Regions from separate parts of the Acidovorax cavernicola genome, predicted to be linked through region 2. Evidence: riboswitches for the same ligand, from Rfam matches in the RefSeq annotation. Region 2 holds a riboswitch; the other holds the start of a gene.
What was found. A riboswitch is a leader RNA that binds a small molecule or an ion and turns the genes downstream of it on or off. The one in region 2 is predicted to bind cobalamin.
Positions count from the first base shown of each region.

Region 1: it holds a riboswitch for cobalamin, as region 2 does, so the genes downstream of both, D3H34_RS09670 (TonB-dependent receptor) here and D3H34_RS00815 (TonB-dependent receptor domain-containing protein) in region 2, are expected to answer to the same signal.

Region 1 covers NZ_QXMN01000008.1:98,732-109,575, reverse strand. Annotated here, with positions in the region: gene D3H34_RS09675 (PepSY domain-containing protein) at 1-277, opposite strand, end outside; gene D3H34_RS09670 (TonB-dependent receptor) at 285-2,483, opposite strand; cobalamin riboswitch at 2,624-2,911, opposite strand; gene D3H34_RS09665 (hypothetical protein) at 2,993-3,214, opposite strand; gene D3H34_RS09660 (hypothetical protein) at 3,368-3,775, shown strand; gene D3H34_RS09655 (EI24 domain-containing protein) at 3,772-4,638, opposite strand; gene D3H34_RS09650 (cation:proton antiporter domain-containing protein) at 4,761-6,464, opposite strand; gene katG (catalase/peroxidase HPI) at 6,668-8,926, shown strand; gene phbB (acetoacetyl-CoA reductase) at 9,246-9,983, opposite strand; gene D3H34_RS09635 (DJ-1/PfpI family protein) at 10,203-10,844, shown strand, end outside.
Region 2 covers NZ_QXMN01000001.1:168,175-179,018, reverse strand. Annotated here, with positions in the region: gene D3H34_RS00830 (ABC transporter substrate-binding protein) at 1-690, opposite strand, end outside; gene D3H34_RS00825 (bifunctional adenosylcobinamide kinase/adenosylcobinamide-phosphate guanylyltransferase) at 687-1,265, opposite strand; gene D3H34_RS00820 (cobyrinic acid a,c-diamide synthase CobB) at 1,252-2,649, opposite strand; gene D3H34_RS00815 (TonB-dependent receptor domain-containing protein) at 2,634-4,586, opposite strand; cobalamin riboswitch at 4,659-4,909, opposite strand; gene D3H34_RS00810 (DUF904 domain-containing protein) at 5,042-5,269, shown strand; gene D3H34_RS00805 (cell division protein ZapA) at 5,266-5,601, shown strand; gene D3H34_RS00800 (sulfite exporter TauE/SafE family protein) at 5,891-6,718, shown strand; gene D3H34_RS00795 (universal stress protein) at 6,792-7,217, shown strand; gene D3H34_RS00790 (AraC-like ligand-binding domain-containing protein) at 7,266-8,228, opposite strand; gene D3H34_RS00785 (carbon-nitrogen hydrolase family protein) at 8,408-9,412, shown strand; gene D3H34_RS00780 (phenylacetaldoxime dehydratase family protein) at 9,430-10,494, shown strand; gene D3H34_RS00775 (malonate--CoA ligase) at 10,516-10,844, opposite strand, start outside.

The sequences.
Region 1 (10,844 bases), on a different contig from region 2:
TCTCCAGCGCCATGCGCCTGGGCTGCTGCGCGCGCACGGCCTGCGGCAGCGCATCGAGCGCGGCCGACGGCGTGACCGTCGCTTGCTCGAAACGCACCGGGCCGAGCCCCGCGAGCCGCTCCTCGTCCGTGAGGTTCGGATACCCCACGTACATCATGACCACGCCCGAGACGAACCACATGACGAATAGCAGGCAGCCGCCGATGCCCAGCCACCGGTGCGTCCAGTAGAGGGCGTGTCGGATGCGCGGCCAGGCGCGGCGCCATGCGAAGGTCATGACGTCCTCAGAAGGTCACGAATGCCGACAGCTCGAACGAGCGTGGCCGGCCCAGCAGCCACTGGTTGCCGCCGTTCGAGAACGAGACCGGGTACTTGCGGTCCGCGAGGTTGAAGGCGCGCAGCGCGAGCTTGAGCGACGGGTTCGCCTGCCAGCTCACGCCTGCATCGGCCACGGTGTAGGAACCGATCTGCCGCGTGTTGGCCGCATCGACCTGCCGCGCACCGACGTGGCGCACGCCGAACTCGGCCTCCCACTGCGGCTGGAAGCGCCAGTGCAGCCACAGGTTGGCCGCCACCTCGGGCACGCCGGCCGGCGTGTTGCCCGCGCGCGAGATCAGCGACTTGCCGACCGCTTCGTTGAAGTCGTCATAGCGCGCGCGCAGCCGCGCGGCGTTGGCTTCGAGGCGCAGCGTGGAAGTCAGCGCGAGGTCGAGCGTGGCCTCGATGCCTTCGGACGACTGCTTGCCGATCTGCTGCGTGATGGTCGGGTCGTTCGCGTCGCGCGAGAGCAGCTTGGTCTTCTCGATGCGGTAGGCGGCCACGCTCCAGGCACCCCGGCCTTCGGCCAGCTGGCGCTTGTAGCCCACCTCGACCTGCTTGCCGACGCTGAGCTCGAACGGCACCTGCGCGGTCGACGTGCTGATGAGCCCGGTGAGCGGATCGGCCGCGCGCGCCACCTGCGCATAGAACGACTGCGCGGCATCGGGCGCATAGACCACGCCGAGGCGGCCGGTGGCGTACTCGAAGGTCTTGTCCAGGCGCGGGGCGCGGTTCTGCGGATCGGTGCGCACGATCTTCGCGCGGTCCCAGCGCAGGCTGCCGACCACCGACCATTGCTCGTTGAAGGCCAGCTTGTCTTCCGCGAAGAACGAGTAGGCGCTGGTCTTCGTCTTGTAGCGCGGCAGGTAGGCCGAGGGCGAGGCGTAGTAGCCCGGGTTGAAGACGAAAGCATCGACCACCGAACGCCCGCCGTAGGGCGTGTCGCTCGAATGGAGGAAGTCGATGCGGTTGACGTCGAAGCCCACCAGCACCTGGTTCTTCAGGCCGAACAGCGCGTGCTTGAAGGTCGCGTCGGTGCGGTTGCCGATCTGCTCCTGGTCGTGGCCGATCTCCAGGTAGTCGCCGCGCGTCACGCGGTTCGTGGTGGCGCTGTAGGTGTAGCTTTCGCTGTTGCGCCAGTGGCGCTTGCTGTCCAGGCGGTAGAGCTGGTTGCGCACGGTGACGGCGCTGTTGGGCGTCCATTGCGCATCGAGGCGGGTCCAGCGGTCACGGTACTTGTCTTCGGCGTCGTCGAGGTTGTAGTTCTGCTCGCGGTTGAGGCTGCTCACGCGGCCGTTGATGAGCGGCACGCCGAAGTAGCGCTGCGGCGTCTGTCGGCCCTCGTCGTGCGAGAGCGTGAACTGCAGCTGCGGCGACACGTCGAGCCGCACCGCGGCGCCCACCGCCAGGCTCTCGGCTTCGCCGCGCAGCATGAAGCCGTCGGTCTTGCGGTGGCTGATGTCGAAACGGTACGAGAGCATGTCGTTGATTGCGCCGCCGCTGCCGAAGGCGACCTGGCGTGTGGCGTCGGAGCCCACGCGCACGAGCGCTTCGTTCTGGATCGGGCCGCGCGTGGGCTTCTTGGGCACCACGTTGATCGCGCCGCCGATGGCGCCTTCGCCGAACATCACCGAAGCGGCGCCGCGCAGCACTTCGATGCGGTCCGTCGACCAGGTATCGAACGGGAAGGTCACGGTGCCTGCGCCCACGTACAGGCGCGTGCCGTCGTACAGCTGCATCACCGAGCCGTGGCCGTTGAAACCACGCGCCGACAGCGACGAGCCGCCGTTGCCCGGCGCGGGCGAGCCGGTGATGCCGGTGGCGCGACTCGCGGCCTCGACCACCGACACATCGCCGCGCGCGCGGATGGTGTCGCCGGTGAGCACTTCGATGCTGGCCGGCGTTTCGAGCGGCGTGAGGCCGAGGCGGCTGCCGGTCTGCGTGGGCTCGTCCATGGCCAGCGGCGTGTGGCGGCTGGCCTCGACCTGCACGGGGGCGAGGCTGGGGCGGCCGGCGGCCGCATCGCCGGACTGGGCCAGGGCCAGTGTCGGCCCGCATGCGAGGCCGAGCCCCAACGAAATACCTGAAAGACCCGAAAGACTCGAAAGTCGTGCCCGTTGCGGGGGCTGGTCCGCGCGATCGCGCAGCGGCGATGCCTGATTCATCTGGTTTCTCCTCCGGCCTGCGTCCCCGCAGGCTCCTGACCGATCGAGGACGCCGAAGGAGAAGAGAACCGGGGCGGTGCCGTTTCGCGCCAGGAACGCGTGGGGAAAACGGCAGGCCCGGACACGCACTCCCGCAACGTCCGAAGGCGGTTGCGAAGGCCGGTATCCGGGCTCGCGGAGTGCGTCGGGGTGCAGACCAAGTGAATGCATCCCGGCGCCGAAACCCTCGCCTTCCCACGCCGAAGCGCAGTGGCTGCCCTGCAAGAAAAACGCAGGGGCGTGAGGGTGTCGAAATCCGCTGACCGTTGCGGGGGCAGCGCAGGAATGGAGGCGTCGATCAAGAGACGACGCCTCGCACCTGCTTCCCGTTTAACCCCGCAGCCAGTCCAGCGACTGGTCGTGCAGGGCACCTTCGAACCGTGGGGTGTTGGATGGCATCGGTGTGAACCAATGTTTCCAACCGGCGGGATTATAGGGAGCGCCTTGCCGCGACGCCCCTGCAGGCGGTGTCAGACGGGCTTGCCGTCGGGTCCGAAGAGCCGCCGCAGCACCGCCACGCCCGCCACCAGCGCGTTCGAATAGGTGGCGTAGGGCTCGTGCGCAGCCTCGAGCGGCGCGTACACATGGGTGATGTCGCCGGGCGCGCCGTCCACGGCCTCCATGAGCACCCAATAGAACTCCCCCTCCTCCAGTTCATGGACGGTGAGTGCGATGTCTCTGGGTAAAGGCATGACGGTAAGAGGTGAAACAGGGAATGAACCCGCCTTTGAACGGGCAAGGAGCCAGCGCGGTGGGCTGTCAGTACTAGGGGTTTTCCTACAGAGCATGTACGCCGCACGGCCTAATGTTAGGGGCGGGGAGCTGCATCAGAACAAGGAGTCAGCATGAAACATTTCACGCTTGAACCCAACATGCGCGCCAGCTTCGGTGGCGCGTTCTACCCGACCGGCTACTCCCTGGTGATGTTTCCGAGCATCGAAGACGCCAGCCGCATCGGCCACGGGCTGATCGAGAAAGGCATCGTGAGCGGCGACGAGGTCTACCTGATACCGGCCGAAACCGTCCTGGCGGAAATCGCACCGACCGTGCATGCCTCGCACAGTCCCCTGCCCTCCGCCGGCACCGACGGCGCCACGGTGCGCGCCTTCATCGAGCTGGCCCAGGAAGGCCACACGGGCCTCCTGATCCGCACCAAGGACGGCGCCATCACCGAGCGCGTGATGGAACTGGTACGTACCGTGCCGTACTCGATCGCCGAGCGCTACCGCACGCTGGTGATCGAGGACCTTTAGCCACCGGGTTGGGCGCCGGCCTGGGCACCAGCCAGGGCGTCGGCACCGACCCGACGCTCTGCTTCCACACCTCGGCAGCCGAGGTGGCAGGCGCCTGCGCCCAGCAAGGCCGGCAACAGCAGATTCACCACAGGCACCAGCGCCAGCAGCAGGATCAGTACGCCGAACGCCACCATCGCACCGCGCTGGCGGCGCACAACCCGCATGCGCTCCTCGCCATTCGCGATGCCGGCGAGCGCGGGCCCCACCAGAAAGCGGACGTTGAGGTAAGCCAGCAGCAGGAACAGCAACACGCCATTGATGACCGGCACCAGCAGGCACAGCAGCATTCCGAGGCTCGCGCCCAGCCAGGGGCCCAGTTGCTCGCGCACGCCGATCAGCCAGCCCGAGGACTCGACCTGCGACGGCTCGAGCGTCGGGTAGCGCGCCTGCACACGCTCGCGCACCTTGCCAAAGAGCACCCAGCGCAACGCCAGCCGGATGGTGGCGACGATGACGCCCGCATACCCCACCACCAACACCGCGCCCGTGAGCACCACCACATAGACCACCAGCATCGCCAATGCGGGCGCGATGCCCGCCATGCCCGTGATGCTCGCTGCACCGCCTCCTGCCATGCCGGGTATCAGACCGAGCGCCGCGCCGCCCAGAACGACGAAAGCCGACAGGATGCCGGCTGTCGTGCCAATCGGTTGGAAGTAGCGGTAGAACACCCAGCTCCACACAGCGAAGACCAGCAGGCACAGGCCTGCGGAACGCATGGCGATGCCGGGACGCAAACTGGAGCGGAAGGCCAGCGCAAGACAGACCAGGGACTCGCGCAACGCGCCGAGCAACGAATGCCATCGGGCTTTCAGAGACATGGGATGAGAAAAAAAGAAATCAGTGAAGGGTGCAGGCGAACGCCGCCCCCCCGGAAGATGGGCCTTTGGCCTGCGCAAACAGTGACAGGGGTGGTCGGCCAGCCAGTCGCTGGCGCCACCCCTCAGGCGGGCACGGCCATGGCGGCGGCGCGCTGCACCACATCCCGGGCCATGGCCTGGGCGAGTTCCTGTTCGCCCAGGAACACCTTCACATCCGTTTCGTCCGACAGCAGGCGGGCTTCCTGCTCGTTGTGGCTGCGCACCACGGTCTGGATCGTGGGGTTCAGCGTGCGGGCGGTCTCGATCATCTGGCGCACGTTCATGGCGTCAGGCGTGGCCACCACGAGCACGCGGGCGCGCGCGACGTGCGCCTGGATCAGCACCGCCGGGTCGGCCGCGTCGCCCCACACGGCCGGAATGCCCGCCTCGCGCAGCTTCTCGACCAGCTCCCGGTTCTGCTCGGCCACCACGTAGGGAATGTCGTGGGTCTCGAGTTCGGCCGCGATGCGGCGGCCCACCCGGCCGTAGCCGACCAGCACCACCTGCCGCGACAGGTACTTGGCCTCGGTGGTCATCGGCAGCTCGGCGAGCGGGTCGCTGCGCATGTCGAGCTCGCGCGCGAATTTCGAATGCGCGAGCAGCCATTTCTGCATCGGCGCAATGAGGCTGAACCACAGCGGGTTGGTGGCGATGGAGATCAGCGCGCCGGCCAGCACCAGGCTCTGCCCTTCCACCGGCAGCAGGCCGAGCGACACGCCCAGCCCGGCCAGGATGAACGAGAACTCGCCGATCTGCGCCAGGCTCGCACTCACCGTGAGCGCGGTGGCCAGCGGGTAACGGAACACCAGCACCAGCGCGCAGGCCGCAAGCGACTTGCCCAGCACGATCACGAGCACCACGGCCAGCACCTGCAACGGGCGATCCAGCAGCACCGACGGGTCGAACAGCATGCCGACCGACACGAAGAACAGCACGGCGAACGCATCGCGCAGCGGCAGCGACTCCTGCGCCGCTCGATGGCTGAACTGCGATTCGCGCATCACCATGCCGGCAAAGAAAGCGCCGAGCGCGAACGACACGCCGAACAACGCCGCCGAGGCAAAGGCGATGCTCACGGCCGCCGCCACCACGCACAGCGTGAACAGCTCGCGCGAGCCGGTGCGCGTGACCTGCCAGAGGATCCACGGGAACACGCGCCGCCCCACCACCAGCATCAGCAGCACGAAGCCGCCGACCTGCAGCAGCGTGAGGCCCAGCGTCTGCCAGACCGGCGCGCCGGTGGTGTCGGCGTTGGTGCCGCCCAACGCGCCGGCCAGCGGCGGCAGCAGCACGAGCACCAGCACCATCGCGAGGTCTTCGACCACCAGCCAGCCGACGGCGATGCGGCCGGTGAAGGAATCGAGGATGCCCAGGCTCTCGAGCGCGCGCAGCAGCACCACCGTGCTCGCCACCGACAGCGCCAGCCCGAACACCAGCGCCGCGCCCCAGCTCCAGCCCCACCACATCGCCAGGCCACCGCCGAGCAGCGTGGCGACCGCGATCTGTGCAATGGCGCCGGGCAGCGCGATCTTGCGCACCGCGAGCAAGTCGGCCAACGAAAAATGCAGGCCCACGCCGAACATCAGGAGCATCACGCCGATCTCGGCCAGCTGGGCGGCAATGCCCGCATCGGCCACGAAGCCCGGTGTGAACGGGCCGATGATCACGCCCGCCAGCAGGTAACCGACCAGCGCCGGCAATCGCAGCCGCGCCGCCAGGAAACCGAACACCAACGCCAACCCCAGGCCGGCGGCAATCGTATTGATGAGTGAGACGCTGTGGGGCATCGGTCCATTTTGCAGGAACGGGCGCCAACCTTTGAAGCCCACAGGCTTCTGCGGGCCCTCGAAACCTGTCGCGCGCCCTCGCATCTACACCCCTTCAGGCGCCACGCGAACTATCGTAGGCATAAAGCACTTCTATTCGCATCGACACCTTTCTCACTGAGAATTTGAGCGGTCCCCCCGTCCCTCACAACAGGAGCCTCCCCATGAGCAATGAGAAGACAGAAGCGAAGTGTCCGTTCAGCCAGGCCACCGGCGCCGGCACCACGAGCCGCGATTGGTGGCCCCAGCAGCTGCGCCTGGACCTGCTGCACCAGCACTCCTCCAAATCCGATCCCCTGGGCATCGGTTTCGACTACGCCAAGGCCTTCCAGAGCCTCGACCTGGCCGCGGTGAAGAAAGACCTCGCCGCACTCATGACCGATTCGCAGGACTGGTGGCCGGCCGACTTCGGCCACTACGGTCCGCTCTTCATCCGCATGGCCTGGCACAGCGCCGGCACCTACCGCATCGGCGACGGCCGAGGCGGCGCCGGTCGCGGCCAGCAGCGCTTTGCGCCGCTCAACAGCTGGCCCGACAACGTGAGCCTGGACAAGGCCCGCCGCCTGCTCTGGCCGATCAAGCAGAAGTACGGCCAGAAGATCTCCTGGGCCGACCTGCTCATCCTTACCGGCAACGTCGCGCTCGAAACCATGGGCTTCAAGACCTTCGGCTTCGCCGGCGGCCGCGCCGACGTGTGGGAACCCGACCAGGACGTGTACTGGGGCCGCGAGAAAACCTGGCTCGGCGGCGACGTGCGCTATGCACAGGGCTCGCCCGGCGTCGAGAAAGACCGCGGCGTGCTCGTGAAGGACGACGACAGCAAGGTGCCGCACACCCGCAACCTCGAGAACCCGCTGGGCGCCGTGCAGATGGGCCTGATCTACGTGAATCCCGAAGGCCCGGACGGCAACCCCGACCCGATCGCCGCAGCGCACGACATCCGCGACACCTTCGGCCGCATGGCCATGGACGACGAGGAAACCGTGGCGCTCATCGCCGGCGGCCACACCTTCGGCAAGACCCACGGCGCCGCACCGGCCTCGCACGTCGGGCCCGAAGCGGAAGCTGCGGGCCTCGAAGACCAGGGCTTCGGCTGGAAGAACAGCTTCGGCACCGGCAAGGGCGGCGACACCATCACCAGCGGCCTCGAAGTGACCTGGACCACCACACCGACGAAGTGGAGCAACAACTTCTTCGAGAACCTGTTCGGCTACGAATGGGAGCTGACCAAGAGCCCCGCCGGCGCGCACCAGTGGGTGGCCAAGGGCGGCGCCGGTGCCGGCACCATCCCCGACGCGCACGACAGTAGCAAGCGCCACGCGCCGACCATGCTCACCACCGACCTGTCGCTGCGACTGGACCCGGCCTACGAAAAGATCTCGCGCCGCTTCCTGGCCCACCCCGACCAGTTCGCCGACGCCTTCGCCCGCGCCTGGTTCAAGCTCACGCACCGCGACATGGGCCCGCGCGCCCGCTACCTCGGGCCCGAGGTGCCGGCCGAAGAGCTGGTCTGGCAAGACCCGATCCCGGCCGTCGACCACCCGCTGGTCGATGCAGCGGATGTCGCGGCGCTCACGAAGAAGGTGCTGGCCTCGGGTCTCACGCCCGCGCAGCTGGTGTCGACGGCGTGGGCCTCCGCTTCCACCTTCCGCGGCTCCGACATGCGCGGCGGTGCGAACGGCGCCCGCGTGCGGCTCGCGCCCCAGAAGGACTGGGCCGTCAACCAGCCCGCGCAACTGGCCCAGGTGCTGAAGGTGCTCGAAGGCATTCGCGGCGAGTTCAACGCGGCGCAGACCGGCGGCAAGCAGATTTCACTGGCCGACCTGATCGTGCTGGCCGGCGGCGCAGGCGTGGAACAGGCTGCGCGCAACGGCGGCCGCGAAGTGAAGGTGCCCTTCTCGCCAGGCCGCGCCGACGCCTCGCAAGAACAGACCGATGTGCCGTCGTTCGAACCGCTGGAGCCCGTGGCGGACGGCTTCCGCAACTACCTGAAGGGCCGCTACAGCGTAGCCGGCGAAGCGCTGTTGATCGACAAGGCCCAGTTGCTCACGCTCACCGCGCCCGAGATGACCGTGCTGGTCGGCGGCCTGCGCGTGCTCGACACCAACGTCGGCCAGACGCGCCACGGCGTCTTCACGAAGACGCCCGGCACGCTGAGCAACGACTACTTCGTCAACCTGCTCGACATGGGCACGGAATGGAAGGCCGTCTCGGACACCAAGGAGCAGTACGAAGGGCGCGACCGCAAGACCGGCGAACTCAAGTGGACCGGCACGCGCGTCGACCTGGTGTTCGGCTCCAACGCGCAGCTGCGCGCCATCGCCGAGGTCTACGGCAGCGCCGACAGCCAGCAGAAGTTCATCGACGATTTCGTGGCCGCCTGGACCAAGGTGATGAACCTGGACAGGTTCGATCTGGCCTGAGAAGGGGCGAACGAACCCGCCATGCCCGCTCATCCCACCCAGGCACGCCCCCTCGGCGTTGCAAATGCTCGCCATAGCCCGAGCTATGGCTGCGCTTTGCGCCTTGAGGGGACGCGCCTGCGCGGGCTGCTCGGCCACGCCGGATTCATTCACCCCTTCTGAGGCCGGCGCCTTCGGGCGCTTTCCTGCGCTTCACGGCGGTCGGGGACGTTGGCTCCCGACCGCCGTTTCGCTTGCTGCGCCAGCTTCGACCCGCGCGCCTGCCGAAATGAAAAAACCCGCCGAAGCGGGTTTCATGTTCAGTTCGTGGTCCGCATGCTCAGTGCATGTGGAGGCCACCGTTGACCGAGAAGTCGGCGCCGGTGCTGTAGCCGCCTTCGTCGGTGGCGAGCCACGCGATGATGGAGGCGATCTCGCTCGGTTCGCCCAGACGCTTGACCGGGATCGTGGCCACGATCTTGTCGAGCACTTCCTGGCGGATGGCCTTGACCATGTCGGTGCCGATGTAGCCCGGGCTCACGGTATTGACCGTGACACCCTTGTTGGCCAGCTCCTGCGCCAGCGCCATCGTGAAGCCGTGCATGCCGGCCTTGGCCGCCGAGTAGTTGGTCTGGCCCGCCTGGCCCTTGGCGCCATTCACCGAGCTGATGTTGATGATGCGGCCCCAGCCCTTTTCGACCATGTCGCCCACCACCTGCTTGGTGACGTTGAACATGCTGTTGAGGTTGGTCTCGATCACCGCGCTCCAGTCTTCCGGCGTCATCTTGAGGAACATGCGGTCCCGCGTGATGCCGGCGTTGTTGACGAGCACGTCAATCGGCCCGTGGGCCGCCTTCGCGGCGGAAAAGGCTTCGACGGTGGATTGCCAGTCGCCGACATTGCCGACCGACGCGTGGAACTCGAAGCCTTCGGCTTTCTGTTCGGCCAGCCACTTGGCGTAGTCCCGCGTGGGGCCGCAACCTGCGACCACGGTGAACCCGTCCTTGTAGAGACGCTGGCAGATGGCTGTTCCGATGCCACCCATGCCTCCGGTGACATATGCAACTTTCTTGCTCATGAGATTTCCTTGATTGAAGCTAGCAAAAAGCCTGAACGGCCGCCTTCACTCTAGCCATTTTCAGGCCACACAACTCTGAGGGAGAACACTGAGCCAAGCTTGCAACCAGCTGTCACGGACATCGCCTCGGCGGCACTCTATATGCTTGCGGCTGCGCGCCCGTGACAGACCGCCAGGCCGCTGCCGGCATACCCACCCCGCCCCACCAGGAGTTCACGCATGAATTTCGGAATCATCGTCTTCCCCGAGGTCGAGGAACTCGATTTCGTCGGTCCGTGGGAAATGCTCACCATGTGGAGCAAGCTCGCCGGCGGCCCCGCCCACTGCATGGTCGTGGCGCAGACGCGCGAGCCGGTGGTCTGCGCCAAGGGCTTGTCGGTGAATCCGCACGTGTCGTTTGCCGACTGCCCGCCGCTCGATTTCCTGCTCGTGCCCGGCGGCATGGGCACGCGGCGCGAGGTCGACAACCCCGCGATGGTGCAGTTTCTCGCCGCCCAGGCGCCCGGCTGCAAGGCGCTGCTGTCGGTGTGCACCGGCGCCTTCGTGCTGCACGCGGCCGGCCAGCTCTCGGGCCGCACCGCGACCACGCACTGGGGATCGCTCGACCGCCTGCGCGCGCTCGGCGACGTGAAGGTGGTCGAGCAACGCTTCGTGCAGGACGGCCATGTCTGGACCTCGGCCGGCGTGTCGGCAGGCACCGATCTGATGCTCGCCTTCATCGCGCATGTCGCGGGCGAGGAAGCCGCGGCCAAGGTGCAATTGCAAGCCGAGTACTACCCGGCCGACACGGTGTACGGCCACACGTCGAGCCACGAGCGCGCGCCGTCGTATGTGCGGCGACCCGGTTCGCGTGCGGGCATG
Region 2 (10,844 bases):
ATTCGCGCGCACCACGAATTCGGGGTTGAGCTTGGGAAAGGGTCCGAGCGATGCCGGCACGATGTTCTTCACGCCCAGCCGCGCGAGCGTCTCGCCGATGAAGGACGAATCGCCTGCCGCATACGGCCCGGTGTTGACCTCGAAGTACACACGCAGGCCCCTGGCGCTGGCAGGCAGCGACTGCGCCGCAGCCGACACGGCCGCGTCGATGACGCGCCACACGGCGGGCGCCTCGTGCGTGCCGAGCACCTGGTCGAGTGCGCCGAGCACACGCCGCACATCGGCGTGGCTCTTGGGTTCGAGCACGATCACCTTCAGGCCCAGCGTTTCAAGCCGCTGCGTGACGCGCGACGACTTGGCCAGCAACACCACATCGGGCTTGAGCGCCACGACGGCTTCGACATTGGGGTCGATCCCGCCGCCGAGCTGCGGCAGCGCGCGCACCTGCGCGGGCGAATTGGAATAGCGGTCGACGCCGATCAGCCGGTTGCAGGCGCCGAGCGCACAGACACCTTCGGTCAGCGACGGCAGCAGCGAAACGATGCGCTGCGGAGGCTGCGGCAGGCTCACGGTGACACCGCGTTCGTCGACCACATCGACGGCCTGCGCCACCTGCGCGCCCAGCAGCAGCGCAAGCCCCAGCATCGACGCGCGCACCCACGTCTTCATGAACGCGAAGCCGCGCCTCATGCGGGCGCCTTCAGCGTCAGCGGCAGGCCGGCGGCCATCAGCGTCACGCGGTGACAGGCTGCCGCCACGTCCTGGTTCAGGCGACCGAGCACGTCGACGAAGGCGCGGGTCTCGCGGCCCAGCGGGATCACGCCCAGGCCGATCTCGTTGCCGACCAGCACCACCGGCCCGCGCGCCTCGCGCAGCGCGATGAGAAGCAGCGTGGCGTGCGCCGAAGGTGTGCGCGTGACCACCGCGGCGCCTTCGGTACGCAGCGGCATCAGCAGGTTGGTGAGCCAGAGCGTGAGGCAATCGACCACCACGAGCGTATCGGGCGCGCTCTGCGTGACGATGGCGCGCCCCAGCTCGATCGGTTCCTCGAGGGTCTGCAGGCCGGGCACGCGCTCGGCGCGGTCGCTCTGGTGGCGCGCGATGCGCTCGCGCATCTCGTCGTCGTGCGCCTGCGCGGTGGCGATCAGCACTGCGCGGCGCGGCGTGGACGCAGCGGCCAGCCAGTCGGCTGCACGCTGTTCGGCGCGGCGCGACTTGCCGCTTTTCTGGCCGCCGAGGATGAATTCGTGCTCAATGAGGGGCATCGGAAGACGCCTGTGCGGCGTGGCTGTCGAGTTCGAGGGGCATGGCGCCGAAGAGCCGCGCGGTCGCTTCCGGGCTGGACGCGAACCACGCATGGAAGTAGCTCGCGCGCACGGGGCCGTGCACGTACAGCGCCTCGCCGCCGCGCGTGCCGACGGTGCGTGCGGCAGGCGCGAGCGGCGTCTCGCAGCGCGAGTAGTGGAAGGTGTGGCCGCGCAAGGCGTGTGCACCCAGGTCGAGCTGCTGCGGGCCGAGACCGGCCAGCCGCTTCTGCATGACCGCCCGCCCCGGCAGCACGCCCCAGAGGCGGTGCACGTCCTGCGGTTCGGCGTCGTCACGGGTGGCGAGTTCGTCGAACAGCGCCATCATCCCGCCGCATTCGGCCCAGATCGGCTTGCCGGCCGTGACGTGGTTCGCGAGCGAGAGCCGCAGCCGGTCGCTGGCCGACAGCACCGGCGCATGCAGCTCGGGATAGCCGCCGGGCAGCCAGGCGGCATCGCAAGGCGGCAGCGGCTCGTCGGCCAGCGGCGAGAAGAACACAAGCCGCGCGCCGAGGGCTTCGAGCACGTCGAGGTTGGCCGGGTAGATGAACGAAAACGCCGCGTCGCGCGCGATGGCGATGGTGCGTCCGGCCAGCAGCGGCGCGATGGGCGCGGCGGCCGCAGGCTCGAAGCGCACCTGCGGCAGCTGCGCGGGCGCGCGTTGCCCCAGCGGCGTGGCGGCCAGCACGTCGGCCGCGGCATCGAGCCGTGTCATGGCGTCGTCGAGTTCGGCGACGCCGACCAGCCCCAGGTGGCGCTCGGGCAGTGCGAAGTCGGCGCTGCGCGGCAAGGCGCCGAGCCAGTCGCGGCGATCGCGCAACGCATCCTGCAGCATCTCTGCATGGCGCTCGCCGGCCACGCGGTTGGCCAGCACGCCGGCCCAGGGCAGGCGCGGGCGAAAGTTCTGCAGGCCGTAGGCCAGCGCGCCGAAGGTGCCGGTCATGGCCTGCGCGTCGATCACGGCGATCACAGGCAGGCCCAGGCGCTCGGCGAGTTCGGCCGCGCTGGGCGTGCCGTCGAACAGGCCCATCACGCCTTCGATGATGACCAGGTCGGCCTCGCACGCGGCGGCATGCAGGCGCGCGCGGCAGTCGGCCTCGCCGGTCATCCACAGGTCCAGCGAATGCACCGGTGCACCGGTGGCCAGCGCGAGCCAGTGCGGATCGAGAAAGTCGGGTCCGCACTTGAAGGCCCGCACGCGGCGGCCCTGGCGCACATGCAGCCGCGCGAGCGCGGCCGCGACGGTGGTCTTGCCCTGCCCCGAGGCCGGCGCGGCCACGAGCACCGCAGCGCAGGTGGCGGCGGCGCCGGGCGAGAAACGGCGGGGGCTTATTGCGGTGTCCACTTGAGTCCGACGTACGCGGTGCGGCCCCCGTTGGCGTAGAGCCGTGCGAACTGGTAGTCCTTGTCGCCGACATTGTCCACGCGCGCCACGAGGTTCAGGTCGCGCATGATCTGCTTGCTGGCCGACAGGTTGAGCAGCGTGTAGCCGCCGAGCTTGACGGTGTTGGCCGCGTCGTCGAAACGCTTGCCCGAGCTCTGGATCTCGGCGCCCAGCGTCCAGCCGGCGATGCGCCAGTCGGCGCCCAGCGTGCCGTGGGCCCGTGCGCGGCGCGCCAGCAGGTTGTCGGTGGCGAGGTCGCGCGGGTCCTGGTAGTCGAGCGAGGCGCGCAGCGTGACGTCGCCGATGCGGTGGCCGCCCGTGAGCGTCACGCCCTGGTAGCGCGCGCGCGCCGTGCTGGCGTAGCAGCCGAAGGACGACTGGCATCCCTTGGCGCTGCCGTCGAACACGATCAGGTTCTGCACGCGGTTGCGGTACAGCACGATGCCGGCCTGCGTGGCACCCGCGGTGTACTGCAGGCCCAGCTCGACGTTACGGCTCGATTCGGGCTGCAGGCTCGCCAGCCCGTACTCGCTGAAGCGCTGGTACAGCGTGGGCGCGCGGAACGCGGTGCCGGCCGACACGGTGGCGCGCAGGCTCGGCGTGATGGCGTAACCGTAGGCGGCGCTGCCGGTGGTCTTGCCGCCGAATTCGCTGTCGTCGTCGTGACGCACATGCAACTGCAGCGAATGCGGGCCCTTCACGTAGCCGTAGCCCAATGCGGCGGCGTTCTGCGAGCGATCGCGCGAGAACAGCTTGGCCGAGGTGGTCGGCGCGTTCTCGAGCGCGTCTTCGCGGCGCTCGAGCGTGGCTGTCACCAGGTGCGGGCCGAAGCGGAATTCGTTCTGGAACAGGTAGCCGCGCAGGCGGGTCTCGGTGCGATAGAACGAGGGCTGGGTCTTGTAGACGGTTTCGGAATCGGTCACCTGCAGGCGCGTGCTGTAGATGTCGTTCCACTTGGCCGACCAGGTCAGGCCGGCGGTACGCAGCGTGTTGTTCGACACGTCGTCGCGGAAGGTGATCGGCGGCTTGGTGCGAAAGCTCACCGACGGGTCGTAGCCGGCGTTGATGTCGCTGGTGAGCAAGGTCGCGTCGATGCGCTGGTCGGGCGTGATCTGGAAGCCCAGCTTCAGGTTGCCGGAGGTGCTGCGGTAGCCATCGCGGTCGGGGCTGGTGAAGCCGTCCTTCGAGGGCGTGCGCTTGGCGATCGGCTGGACGTTGAAGCCCTTGCTCTCTTCGTGCGCCACGCCGAACGAGTAGTCGAGCAGGCCCGACTTGCCGCTCACGCCGCCTTCGATCTTGCGCAGGCCGTGGCTGCCGAAGCCGATGCCGGCGTAAGGCGAGACGCCGTCTTCGCCGCGCTTGGTGAAGAGCTGGATCACGCCGCCCACGGCGTCCGAACCGTACACGGCGGCGGCCGGGCCGCGCAGCACTTCGATGCGGTCGATCTGCGACAGCGGAATGCCTTCCCAGCCGGCGCCGCCGGTCGATTGCGAATCGATGCGCACGCCGTCCAGGTAGACCGCGGTGAAGCGCGTTTCCGCGCCGCGGATGTACACGCTGGTGGTGTTGCCCACGCCGCCGCTGCGCGTGATCTCCATGCCGGGCAGGCGCGACAGCACGTCGGCCACGCCGGTGGCGCCGCTGCGCTCGATGGTCTTGCGGTCGACGATGGAAACATCGCCCACCAGTTCCGACAGCGCCTGCGGCGTGCGGTTGGCGGTGACGACGGTCTCGTCGAGCGTGGCGGGAGCGGCTGCTGCGGCTTGCGCCTGCGCGGCCAGCGGCACCAGGGCCAGGCCGCCGAAGGCCGAGGCCAGGGCCAACGTGAGCGGCAGGCACGCGGGACGGCTGCGGCGCACGCTGGCGCGGCCGCTGGAGAGGGAAACACAGGAAATCATGGGGTGAACCGAACGAACATCAATGCCCTGGCCGGCTTCCCCGCCGGCGCCCTGGGCGTCATGGCTGCCGATGCGGCAGCCGCCTTGTTGGCCGGTATCCGGGCTGGCAGATCGACCCTTTGCCGCCTTCCCAGGCGCCTGTTTCAGGGCGCCCAGTGGCTGGATGGAAAGGGGTGACGCATTGCGGCGTCGTCTGCTTGACCGTTGCGGGGGCAGCGCAGGCGGCTTCGGCCGGGTCCCGGATTCGGGGGCGTTCACTCCTGCTTCCCGTTGAACTGCGCCGTGTGAACCACGCCGCGAGCACCAACGGGTGAGATTTTAGGCCTACAGGGCGGGTACGCCACACCCGGTTTGATCGCGGACGGCGCAGGCCCCAGAATCTCGGCCACGTCTGGCGCACGCCCCGCGCGGTGCGCCGGACCTTCCGAATTCCCGGGAAACTACAATCGCCAACCATGCCCGCCTCCAGCCCCATCGACCAGATCGCCGAGCGTGTGGAACGCCTGCTCGTGCGTCACGAAGAGGTGCAGCGCACCAACGCGCTGCTGCAGGAACAGGTCGATGCGCTCACGCGTGAACGCGACGGCCTGAAGTCGCGGCTCGCCGCGGCCCGCACCCGCCTCGATGCCCTGCTCGAACAGCTGCCGGCAGCACCTCCCTCCGAAGATTCCCATCACGCATGAAGCAGATTGAAGTACAGATCATGGGCCAGAGCTATTTGCTCGGCTGTCCCGACGGCGGCGAAGCACAACTGCGCGAAGCCGTCGACCGCGTGGACGCGGCCATGTGCAAGATCCGCGACGCGGGCAAGGTGAAGGCACGCGACCGCATCGCCGTGCTGGCCTCGCTGAACCTGGCTTTCGATCTCGCAGCCCAACAGGCCGCTGCGGCGGCCGCACCGGCGCCTGCCGCTCCCGTCAGCACCGAAGAGAGTTCCGGCGACACCGACCCGAAGGCCGCCCAGCTCATTCAGAGACTCGATCAGGCCCTGGCGGGCGATGGACATTTGCTCTGAAGGAACGCGGCACGTCATCTACGAGGCGTAAAATCCACCTTGTCTGCAGACGTGTCGGGCTTAATATTTCCTTGTTCCAATGCTCTCCGGAGCCGGGCTTGGTACATCGCTAGACGGGCGTGATCATCTCGCGTCAGATGAACCCGAAGTCTTGCTGCCCTCGCCCACCTGAACCCTGGTTCAGGATGCGGGTCCGGCACACCATCTGCAGACACCTTTTCCCGCCACGGCCCCCTGCTTCACCGCACGGGGCCGTTGCTTTTTCAGTCGATCCTTTCCCCATCCGCCCGTGAACTTCGCCGCCCTGCTCGACCCGTTCCTGATCGCCGAACTCGCCGCCCTCGGGCTGGGCACCGGTTTCCTCGCAGGCCTTCTGGGCATCGGCGGCGGCATGCTGATGGTGCCGTTCATCACGGTCATCATGAGCCAGCGCGGCGTGCCGGCCGACCTGGCGGTGAAGATGGCGATCGCGACCTCGATGGCGACGATCATCTTCACGTCGGTGTCGAGCGTGCGCGCGCACCACAAGCGCGGTGCGGTGCGCTGGGACATCGTGCAGCGCCTGGCGCCGGGCATCGTCGTCGGCAGTCTCGCGGGCAGCCTGGGCGTGTTCGCGCTGCTCAAGGGCACGGCGCTGGCCATCTTCTTCGCGCTGTTCGTGGGCTTCTCGGCCACGCAGATGTTCCTGGACAAGAAACCCAAGCCGACGCGGCAGATGCCTGGCACCGGCGGCCAGCTCGCGGCGGGCGGCACCATCGGCTTCATCTCGGGCCTGGTCGGCGCGGGCGGCGGCTTCATCAGCGTGCCGTTCATGACGTGGTGCAACGTGGCGATCCACAACGCGGTGGCGACCAGCGCGGCGCTGGGCTTTCCGATCGCGGTGGCCAACGTGCTGGGCTATGTGCTCAGCGGCCAGTCGGTGCAGGGCCTGCCGGCCGGTGCCTTCGGCTACATCTGGCTGCCAGCGCTCGTGGTGATCGCGGCCTGCAGCGTGCTCACCGCACCGCTGGGCGCGAAGGCCGCGCACAGCCTGCCGGTGAAGAAGCTCAAGCGCGTGTTCGCGAGCATCCTGTACCTGCTGGCCGCCTACATGCTCTGGAAGGGCCTGCGCGGCTGAGGCATATCAAACATTCCCCGGCTTTCCTGTGCCATCCTATGCAGCGGTTGTTCACAGTCGTATAAGGAAAGCCATGAAAATCCTCATTGCCGTCGACGGCAGCGCCTACACGCAAAAAGCCCTCAACTACCTGCTCGCCAACCGCGCCATGTTCGTGGACGGCCATGAGCTGGTGGTGGTGAACGTCTGCACCGGTGTCTCCGGTCACGTGGCGCGGCACCTCAGCAAGGAAATCGTTGCCGATTACTACGCCGAGGAAAACGCCAAGGTGCTCGACCCGGTGAAGGCCTGGTTCGCCGACAAGGGCGTGACCAACTACACCGCCGATGCGCGCCACGGCCATGCGGCCGAGGAAATCCTCAAGTCGGCCACCGAATCGAAGGCCGAGCTGATCGTGCTGGGCACGCATGGCCACGGCATCCTGGGCCGCGCGCTGATGGGCTCGGTGGCGACCAAGGTCGTGGCCGAGACCGACATCTCGGTGCTGCTGGTCCAGTAAGAGAAACCGCCCGCCCCGGCAGCGGCCGATGCGCCGTTGCCGCAGCCCCTACTGCGCGCGCTGCCGCCGCCATTCGCGCGGCGAACATCCGAAGCGCTCGCGAAACGCGCGGCTGAAATGCGCCGCGTCGTTGAACCCCCGCCCGTACGCGATCTCGCCCACCGGCCGCCCTGCCAGGCGCGGCTCCAGCAGGTCGCGGCTGCACGCGTCGAGCCGGCGCTCCCAGATGTACTGCGAGGGCGTCAGCGGCTCGCTCTTGAACACGCGGTGGATATGGCTCACCGACATGCCCAGTTGCGCCGCCAGCGTGCCCACCGACAGCGTCGGATCGGCCAGCTGCTCGTCGATGCGCTGCTTCACGCGCCCGAGGTGGTACGCCGTGAGGTTGCTGAGCGCCGGTGCGTGCGCGGCGGGCAGCGTCTGCAGGCCGGCCACGAGGATGTTCTGCACGCCATGGGCCACCGCCAGCGCCGAGGCCGGCTGCAGCGCGTCGAAGTCCTCGCGCAACGTGCGGATCATGCCCAGTAACAGGTGCCCCGCGCCCTCGCGCCCTGACACCGTGGTGGCCGTGAGCGCCTCGGTGTCGCGCAGCTCGCTGCGCAGCCGCTCGCCGGGCAGCTTGAGCACGATCTGCTCGAAGGGCTGGTCGAACAGCAGCTGATAGGGCCGCGTGCTGTCGTACAACGCGAAGTCGCCAGCGCCGAGCACGGCATCGCGCCCGTCCTGGCGCACCACACCCTGCCCGCGCGCCTGGATGCTCACCAGAAAACAATCGTCGCTCGACGCCGCGATATGGCCCGGCGTGCGCATCACCTTCTGCGCCCGCGAGGTCACGACCGACATGCCGAGGCCGGGCAGCGCGTGCTGGCGGATGCTGCCCTCGAAGTCGCCACCGTCGCCGGTGCGCACCGCGTCGCATTCGAGCTGCACGTAGACGTTGCAGATCATGTCGGTCCAGTACGCGAGCCGCTGGTCGCGCGAGACGGCATCGGTGCTGAGCAAGGGGGTCATCGGGGTCCTCGGAATGCCTTGGCAAGGCACATGCAACGCTGGAACAAGAACGCCGCCAATCCGGGTCAAGGCGTTCCGGCGGCGCGAATTTACGCTTCATGCAACCCGCATGCCACCGCGCAAACCCGGTGCGCACGACGGGGATTTCGTTACGTTCCTTGCACCCAGGAGAACCCCTCATGCCTACCACCGTCCACCCCAAGCTGCGCGTCGCCGCCGTGCAGGCCGCCCCCGTGTTCCTCGACCTCGACGCCACCATCGACAAGACCATCGAGCTGATGGCGCAAGCCGCGAAACAGGGCGTGCAGCTCATCGCCTTTCCCGAGACCTGGGTGCCCGGCTACCCGTGGTGGGTCTGGCTCGATTCGCCGGCGTGGGGCATGCAGTTCGTGCAGCGCTACCACGACAACTCGCTGGTCATCGGCTCGCCCGAGTTCGAGCGCCTGCAGGCCGCGGCGCGCCAGCACAGGATCTGGCTGTCGCTCGGCTACAGCGAGAAAGCGGCGGGCAGCCTCTACATCGCGCAGGCCCTGATCGACGACCAGGGCCGCACCGTGCAGACGCGCCGCAAGCTCAAGCCCACGCACGTGGAGCGCACCGTGTTCGGCGAAGGCGACGGTGCCGACCTGCACGTGGTCGAGACGCCGCTGGGCAACATCGGCTCGCTGTGCTGCTGGGAGCACCTGCAGCCGCTGAGCAAGTACGCCATGTATGCACAGAACGAGCAGATCCACTGCGGCGCATGGCCGAGCTTCTCGCTCTACCGCGGCGCGGCCTACGCGCTGGGCCACGAAGTCAACAACGCCGCGAGCCAGGTGTATGCGGTCGAGGGCGGCTGCTTCGTGATTGCGCCCTGCGCCACCGTGTCGAAGGCCATGAGCGAGCTGATGTGCACCGACGACGGCAAGCGGCAGATGCTGGGCGTCGGCGGCGGGCACGCACGCATCTACGCCCCGGACGGCTCGCCGCTGGGCACGCCGCTGGCCGAGGACGCCGAAGGCCTGGTGATCGCCGACATCGACCTGGGCATGATCGCGCTCGCCAAGGCGGCGGCCGACCCGAGCGGCCACTATTCGAGACCCGACGTCACGCAGCTGCTGCTGAACAAGACGCGGCGCACGCCCGTGGTGGTGCAGCTCACGCCGGAGCCCGAGGGCAGCGCGCCCGAGCCGGTCGCGGCCTGAACCGACGGAGCCGCACCATGGAATCGGCCATTCCCGAACACCTGCGCTGCCCGCGCACGCACGAGCGCCGCATGGGCAACGACTACGCCCCGCCCTACCCCGGCTGGTCGGCGCGCGCGCCTGCGGCGACGCAGCAGGTCGTGATGGGCTACTTCGGCGTGCAGTCACACGGCCCGGCGATGCAGGGCCGGGCCTGCGCCGCGCTCATGAAGATCGCCCGCGACTTCGCCCTGCCCGACGGCCCCGGCCACCACGACCTGACGCACTGCGTCGACGCCGACGGCTTCGACAACATGATCGCCATCGCCTACTGGCCCGACGCGGCGGCGTTCGAGCGCTGGTGTGCCACGCCCGCCATCGAGGCCTGGTGGAACGCCGACGAGCGACTGCATGAAGGGCTTGGCTACTTCCGCGAGATCGCGTCTCCGCGCACCGACCATTTCGAGACCCTGTTCAGCACGCCCGACCGCCTCGAGGGCGTCGGCGTGGTGATGGGCGGCGTGAGCGGTGAACTGCGGGAGCACGGCTATTGGGGATCGATGCGCGATCGACTCCCGCTCGCCCAGACGGACGCGCTCGCGCCCTCGGGCACGCGCGCGGTGATCGCCGGCACGCCGGCCCCTGGCCAGCGCGTGCGCGTCGCGGGTCACACGCACATCGCGATGATCCGCTCGGGCCAGGAGTGGACCGAGACCACCGGCCAGGAGCGCCAGCTCTACCTCGAAGACATGGCCCCGGTCCTGCGCGAAGGCATGGACTTCCTGCGCGACCAGGGCCTGCCGATCGGCTGCTACAGCAACCGCTTCATGCAGCACCTCGACGCACACGGTGCGCCGCTGCAGAAATCCTTCGGCCTGAGCTACTGGCGTTCGCTGGCCGACATGGAGCGCTGGGCCGAGTCACACCCGACGCACGTCGCGATCTTCGGCAGCTTCATGCGCTACGTGCAGGCGCTGAACTTCGATCTGCGCCTGCGCCTGTACCACGAGGTGTCGGTGCTGAAGGCCGACGAGCAAAGCTACGAGTACATCAACTGCCACGCGCGCAGCGGGCTGATGAACGGGCTCGCGCCCGCCGCCTGAAGACCGTGCGCGCCGCGGAGCTCAGGCTGCGAACAGTTCCTTGTGCTCTGCCCGCAGCAGCGCCTTCTGCACCTTCCCCATCGTGTTGCGCGGCAGTTCCGGCACGACGAAGCAGCGCTTCGGGATCTTGAAGTTCGCAAGCTTGGCCTTGAGTTCCGCCACGATCGCATCTGCATCGACGGTCGCGCCCGACTTGGGGATCACGATGGCCACGCCGACTTCGCCGAAGTCGGGGTGCGGCACGCCGATCACCGCGCTTTCGGCCACGCCGGCCATCTCGTTGATGTAGCCCTCGATCTCGGCCGGGTAGACGTTGTAGCCGCCGCTGATGATCAGGTCCTTGCTGCGCC